DNA from 2 places in the Streptomyces sp. NPDC039423 genome. Region 2 is predicted to be linked to the other one. Evidence: riboswitches for the same ligand, from Rfam matches in the RefSeq annotation. Region 2 holds a riboswitch; the other holds the start of a gene.

Region 1 (3,392 bases), on a different contig from region 2:
CGCCGCCAGGGACCGCCACACCTCCAGGTCGTCCTCGCCCCACGCGCTGTGCGCCCAGTCGGCGAGCAGCGCCGGGTCACCGCGCGCGATCAGCGCGGCACGCAGGTCCCCGGCCAGCCGCTCCCGCGCCCGCCGCACCGCCGGCGCGCACGAACCGGGCAGCAAGGGCCCGCCGTACCCGCCCAGCGCCGCGGCGACCGCACCGGACGCGAGCTTGCGCCGCACCGCCCCGAAGTCCGTGTCGACCGGCACCGCCAGCCGGTACGGGCGCGACCGCAGCACCCCGGGACCCAGTAGGCCCCGCAACCGGCTCAGTTCGGCCCGCAGGGTGACCGGGGTGACCGACTCGTCCTCGTACAGCGCCGCCAGCAGCTCCTCCCCGCCCAGGCCCCCCGGATGGTGGGCGAGCACCACCAGGATCTCGCTGTGCCGGCGACTCAGGCGCGTCCGCCGCCCGCCCGCCACCAGCACCGCCTCGTCCCTGCCCAGCGCCGACAGCCACCCATGGTCCCCGGCCGCCGGAGCCGGCCCCAGGAGGGCGAGGTGGGACTCCGCGGCCCGGGCCACCGCCTGGACGAACGCCAGGCTGTGCGGGTGCGCCAGCCGGTCGCCGCCCGTGATGTCCACCGCCCCCAGCAGCCGCCCGGTGCGCGGATCGTGCACCGGCGCCGCCGCGCACGTCCAGGCCTGCACCGACCGCCGGAAGTGCTCGGCGGTGAACACCTGGACCGGCCGGTCGACCGCGATCGCCGTACCGGGGGCGTTCGTGCCCGCCGCCGACTCGGCCCACCGCGCGCCCGCCACGAAGTTCATCCGGTCGGCCCGGCGCAGCGTCGCCGGGTGCCCCTCGACCCACAGGAGCCGCCCGTGCGCGTCGCAGACGGCGACCAGGTGCTCCCCGTCGCTCGCGTACGCGCCCATCAACTCCCGTACCACCGGCATCACCGCTGCCAGCGGATGACCGTCCCGGTGAGCGGCCAGCTCGTCCTCGTCCAGTTCCACGCACGCCGCGCCGTCCGGGCACACCCGGGCGCGCGCCGAGCGCCGCCACGAGTCGGCCACCACCGGCCGGACCGGCCCCTCCGGCCGGCCGCCCGCCGTGAACGCCTCGTGCGCGCGGTGTAGCGCCCGCGCCCGCTCCGCCGGATCGGCGTCCCGCTCCAAGGCCACCCATGGGTCGTTCACACGGCCCTCCCCATCGAGGTCTCCCGCTGCCGCCGCTGCCGCTGTGGCTGCCGCCGCTGACGTCCGCGCCCGGGCCATCGTCGTCGCGCGGGCCGGACTCCACAAGGGCGGGCGCGACGGGGCACCCGGGGGGCGATGGGGAACGGTCCCGTAGAGTGGTGGCGGGCCGTGACTGGCGCTTGGGTGGAGTACCACCGGGGAGCGGCCCGGCGGACCGACGCCACTGCCGCGCGCCTGGGCGATCCACTGACGACCGCTCAGGAGCCCGCATGTCCACCACTCCCGCCACCGCCCGCCTCATGGACGGCAGCGGCCTCGCCCGCCGCCTCGTCGAGGAGACCGCCGCCCGCGCCGCCGACCTCACCCGGCGCACCGGCACCCGGCCGTGCCTCGCCACCGTCCTGGTCGGCGCCGACCCCGCCTCCGTGACGTACGTGAAGATGAAGCGGGCCCGCTGCGAGAAGGCCGGCATCCGTTCCCGCCACGTCGAGCTGCCCGCCACCACGACCACCGCCGAACTGGTGGCCACGCTCGAAAACCTGTCGAACGACCCCGAGGTGCACGGCATCCTGCTCCAGCACCCGGTCGGCCCCGGCATCGACGAGCGGGCGGCGTTCGAGGCGATCGCCCCCGAGAAGGACGTCGACGGCGTGACCTTCAGCTCCTTCGCGACGATGAGCTTCGGCCTGCCCGGGTTCGTCTCCTGCACGCCGGGCGGCATCATGCGGCTGCTCGACGCGTACGGCGTCGACCCGGCCGGCAAGCGCGCGGTCGTGGTCGGCCGCAGCGCCATCCTCGGCAAGCCCGCCGGCATGCTGCTGCTGGCGCGGAACGCCACGGTCACCTACTGCCACTCGCACACGGCCGACCTGTCCGCGGCCGTACGTGAGGCCGACATCCTGGTCGCCGCGGTCGGGCGGCCCCGCTTCATCAAGGGCGAGGACATCAAGCCCGGCGCGGTCGTCATCGACGCGGGCTACAACCCCGGCAACGTGGGTGACGTCGACTTCGAGACCGCCGCCACCCGCGCGAGCCTGATCACCCCCGTGCCCGGCGGCGTCGGCCCGATGACCATCGCGGTGCTGCTCGCCCAGACGGTGGACGCGGCGGAGCGCGGGCTCTCCCGCTGACCGGGGGCGGGGCGCAGCGGGCGTGGCGTGGCGTAGGTGGGGCCGAGGCGTGCGGGCGGGGGCCGGGGCGTGCCACCTGGGCGTCCGACCGGAGCCCCGGCGGATCCGTGCCGGGGCCCCTGCGCACGCCCCGGGCGCCCACACCCGGCGCCCGGTCGGGCGCCCGGAGCGGGGCGCCAACGGTACGGACGGCCGGAGCGACCGTCCTAGGCGTCGGTTTCCGGGGTGACCGCCAGGACGCTCGCCAGGGCGGCGGCCGGATCGGGATCGGGCGGCCCGGCGGGTACCCAGGCCCGGTCCGGCTCCTCGCGGTACGGCCACCAGCGGCCCTCGCCGTCCAGCCGGAGCTGCGCGCCCGCGCCCGTCACCGTCCAGCACCCGGGGCGGTCCGCCCGCAACGGGGGACGCTCGCCGTCCTCCCAGGCAGCGGCGAGCCGCGCTTCGGCCCGCGCCAGCAGCTCCGGACCGGGCTCCGGGTGCGCCTCCAGCACGGCCAGCCCCTCGGCGCCGCCCAGCCGCCACGCGCGCGTGGCCACGTCCAGGCCTGCCCGGCGACGGCCGGTCCCCGAGGCGAGCCGCTCCAGGGCGGCCGCTCCCCAGGCGGCGGAGGCGGCCAGCCGGACGGCGTCCTGTTCCGCCGTCAGCACGGCCTCCGGGAGCCGGTCCTCGTGCCCCGGCGACAGCGCGTCGGCCAGCATCCGGTGCGCCCGGGCCGCCGCGTCGGCCGCCAGGGCCTCCAGCGCCGCCGGGTCGACACCCGGCCCGGGCCCGGCCTCGGTGTCCAGCGACGGCGGCTCCCCGGGTGACTCCGGCAGCGGGGGCGGCGCGGGCAGTGGCGGGAGGATGTCCCGCGCGGCGAACGCCTCGTCCGCCCGTACCCCCGGGACACCGTCCCCGGCCGGTTCCTCCCCGTCCCCGGTGACCGGGCCTCCCGCCGGAGCCCGGCGGCCCGCCAGGGCGGAGCCGCGTGCCTGCACCTCGTCGAGCAGCCGCCGCTCCCCACGGCCCCGCACCAGCAGCAGCACGAAGGGGTCCTCGTCCAGCAGCCGCGCCACCTGGTAGCTCAGCGCCGCCGTG
Region 2 (3,392 bases):
GCTGGGCGGCGGCGAGCCGGGTGTTGGCCCGCAGCTCCGCCGGGTCCTGCGGGACGGTGATCGCGTGCAGGTCGACGACCATGTAGAAGGCGTCGTGGGTCTCCTGGAGCGCCACCCACTGGCGGACCGCACCGAGGTAATTGCCGAGGTGGAAGGAGCCGGCGGTGGGCTGGATCCCGGAGAGCACGCGAGGACGATCAGAGGCCATGTCCCTCATTCTCTCAGTTGCCGCCGACAGGTCGGGAACGCCGCCGGATGAGACGAGCGACACAGGTCCCCCGGCGGCCCGCCCCGGCGCCGACGGGCCGGGACGGGACGGGCGGCGGGGCGCCCGTCGGGGCCCGGTGCGGCCGGGCCCCGGCCGGGCCGTCAGACGGGGATGCCGGGGGCCGGGTGGGCAGCCATCAGCTCGGCGACCTCGGCCCGGACCGCAGCCAGGGCGGCCTCGTCGCCGGTACGGGCGGCCGTGACGCCCCGGTCGATCCAGCCGGCGACCGCCGCCATGTCCCCGGTGCCGAGCCCGCGGGAGGTGAGGGACGGGGTGCCAATGCGGATGCCGGAGGGGTCGAAGGGCTTGCGGGTGTCGTAGGGGACGGTGTTGTAGTTCACGACGATGCCGGCCCGGTCCAGGGCCTTCGCGGCGACCTTGCCGGGCACGTCCCTGGACGTGAGGTCCATCAGGACCAGGTGGTTGTCCGTACCGCCGGAGACCAGGTCGAAGCCACGGGCGATGAGCTCGACGGCGAGGGCCTTGGCGTTGGCGACGACCTGCTGCGCGTAGTTGCGGAAGGACGGCTGGGACGCCTCGCGGAGGGCGACCGCGATGGCGGCGGTGGTCTGGTTGTGGGGGCCGCCCTGGAGGCCGGGGAAGACCGCCTTGTCGATGGCCCTGGCGTGCTCCTCGCGGCACATGAGCATCGCGCCGCGCGGGCCGCGCAGCGTCTTGTGGGTGGTGGTGGAGATGACGTCGGCGTGCGGCACCGGCGAGGGGTGGGCGCCGCCCGCGATCAGGCCGGCGATGTGGGCGATGTCGGCGACCAGGACGGCGCCCGCCTCGCGGGCGATCTCCGCGAAGGCGGCGAAGTCGATGGTGCGGGGCAGCGCGGTGCCGCCGCAGAAGATGATCCTGGGCCGCTCCTTGAGGGCCAGCTCCCGCACCTCGTCGAAGTCGATCAGCCCGGTGTCCCGGCGCACGCCGTACTGGACGCCGCGGAACCAGGAGCCGGTCACCGAGACGCCCCAGCCGTGGGTGAGGTGACCGCCCATCGGCAGGGCCATGCCCATCACGGTGTCGCCGGGCTCGGCGAAGGCGAGGTGGACGGCGAGGTTGGCCGGGGAGCCGGAGTAGGGCTGGACGTTGGCGTGGTCGACGCCGAACAGGGCCTTGGCGCGGCCGACGGCGAGCAGCTCGACCTGGTCGATGTTCTGCTGGCCCTCGTAGTAGCGCCGGCCCGGGTAGCCCTCGCTGTACTTGTTCTGGAGGACGGTCCCGGAGGCCTCCAGGACGGCCTGCGAGACGTAGTTCTCGCTGGGGATCAGCCGCAGCGTCTCGGACTGGAGCCGCTCCTCCGCGCCGACGAGCGCGGCGATCTCGGGGTCGCCCGCGGCGAGGGCGGGATGGTGCGCGGGAAGGGGAAGGCTGGTCATGGCGTCCTCCAGGGGGCCGGCAGCACGGACGAGGTCGTGGGGTGCCCAGGCGGGCGGCACCCTCGTGTGGTCTGCCGCGCACGGCTCCCCCGGGGTCGCTTCCCCGTACGCCAGTCGCCGTGCGTACCGGTCACCTTAAGGGGTGTCTCGCCGCGAGGTTTCCCCGTCCGTATGGCGAGCGACGATAGAAGGGGGCGCCACCACCGCCCCACGCCGCAGGACGAACGGAGACCCCGTGTCGAGAACACAAGAGGCGATCGCTTCCGCGGAGGCGCACAGCGCGCACAACTACCACCCGTTGCCCGTCGTCGTCTCCACGGCGGAGGGGGCCTGGATGACCGATGTCGAGGGGCGCCGCTACCTCGACATGCTGGCGGGCTACTCGGCGCTCAACTTCGGCCACGGCAACCGCCGGCTGATCGAGGCCGCCAAGGCGCAACTGGAGCGGGTGACGCTGACGTCGAGGGCGTTCCACCACGACCGGTTCGCCGACTTCTGCGAGCAGCTCGCCGAGTTCTGCGGCATGGAGATGGTGCTGCCGATGAACACCGGGGCGGAGGCGGTGGAGACCGCCGTGAAGACCGCCCGCAAGTGGGGGTACCGGGCCAAGGGCGTGCCGGACGGCATGGCGAAGATCATCGTCGCGGCGGACAACTTCCACGGCCGGACGACCACGATCGTCAGCTTCTCCACCGACCCCGAGGCGCGGGCGGACTACGGGCCCTACACGCCGGGGTTCGAGATCGTGCCGTACGGGGACCTGGCGGCGCTGGACCTGGCGATGACGGACAACACCGTGGCCGTGCTGCTGGAGCCCATCCAGGGCGAGGCGGGCGTGCTGGTGCCGCCGGCCGGGTACCTGCCGGCGGTCCGGGAGCTGACCCGGCAGCGGAACGTGCTGTTCATCGCGGACGAGATCCAGTCGGGCCTCGGCCGCACGGGCCGGACGTTCGCGTGCGAACACGAGGGCGTGGTCCCGGACATGTACGTGCTGGGCAAGGCCCTGGGCGGCGGCGTGGTGCCGGTGTCGGCGGTCGTGTCGAGCGCGGCGGTCCTGGGGGTGCACCGGCCGGGCGAGCACGGGTCGACGTTCGGCGGGAACCCGCTGGCCTGCGCGGTGGCCCTGGAGGTGCTGGCGATGCTGCGCACCGGCGAGTACCAGCAGCGGGCGGCCGAGCTGGGCGACCACCTCCACCACGAGCTGGGGCTCATGGTGGGCGGCGGCGCCGTGGAGGCGGTGCGCGGGCGCGGCCTGTGGGCGGGCGTGGACGTCGTGCCGGCCCTGGGCACGGGCCGGGAGATCTCGGAGAAGCTGATGGACCGCGGGGTCCTGGTGAAGGACACCCACGGCTCGACGATCCGGATCGCCCCGCCGCTGGTGATCGGCAAGGAGGACCTGGACTTCGCGCTGGAGCAGTTGCGCCAGGTCCTGCGGTGACGGCGGCCCCCGGCGGGGCGGCGGCCGGGCCCGGCGGGGCGGCCGGTAGGCCCGGCGGGGGGAGCCGGTAGGCCCGGCGGCGCGGCGGGTCAGGGCAGCGCCCGGCACAGCGCGTCCAGGGCGCCGGACCAGGCGCTGTCCGTCGGGGTGGCGTAGCCCACCACCAGCGCGTCGCGGCCGGGCGGCACGTCCGGGTGGCGGAAGCGGTCCAGGCCCTGGACGGCCAGGCCCTGCCAGGCGGCCGCCTGGACGACGGACCGCTCGGTGCCGTGCGGGAGTTCCAGCACGGCGTGCAGCCCGGCCGCGA

The links. Region 2 has a riboswitch for ZMP and ZTP ahead of ACZ7LK_RS07370 (serine hydroxymethyltransferase). Riboswitches for the same ligand answer to the same signal wherever they lie in the genome.
Region 1: another riboswitch for ZMP and ZTP. It lies ahead of ACZ7LK_RS12420 (bifunctional 5,10-methylenetetrahydrofolate dehydrogenase/5,10-methenyltetrahydrofolate cyclohydrolase); the one in region 2 lies ahead of ACZ7LK_RS07370 (serine hydroxymethyltransferase).

The regions. Positions count from the first base shown of each region.
Region 1 covers NZ_JBVKAH010000003.1:353,976-357,367, reverse strand. The annotation lists gene ACZ7LK_RS12425 (winged helix-turn-helix domain-containing protein) at 1-1,185, opposite strand, end outside; ZMP/ZTP riboswitch at 1,344-1,432, shown strand; gene ACZ7LK_RS12420 (bifunctional 5,10-methylenetetrahydrofolate dehydrogenase/5,10-methenyltetrahydrofolate cyclohydrolase) at 1,455-2,315, shown strand; gene ACZ7LK_RS12415 (SWIM zinc finger family protein) at 2,522-3,392, opposite strand, start outside.
Region 2 covers NZ_JBVKAH010000002.1:302,819-306,210, reverse strand. The annotation lists gene trpS (tryptophan--tRNA ligase) at 1-208, opposite strand, end outside; gene ACZ7LK_RS07370 (serine hydroxymethyltransferase) at 370-1,647, opposite strand; ZMP/ZTP riboswitch at 1,684-1,775, opposite strand; gene rocD (ornithine--oxo-acid transaminase) at 1,883-3,085, shown strand; gene pdxR (MocR-like pyridoxine biosynthesis transcription factor PdxR) at 3,175-3,392, opposite strand, start outside.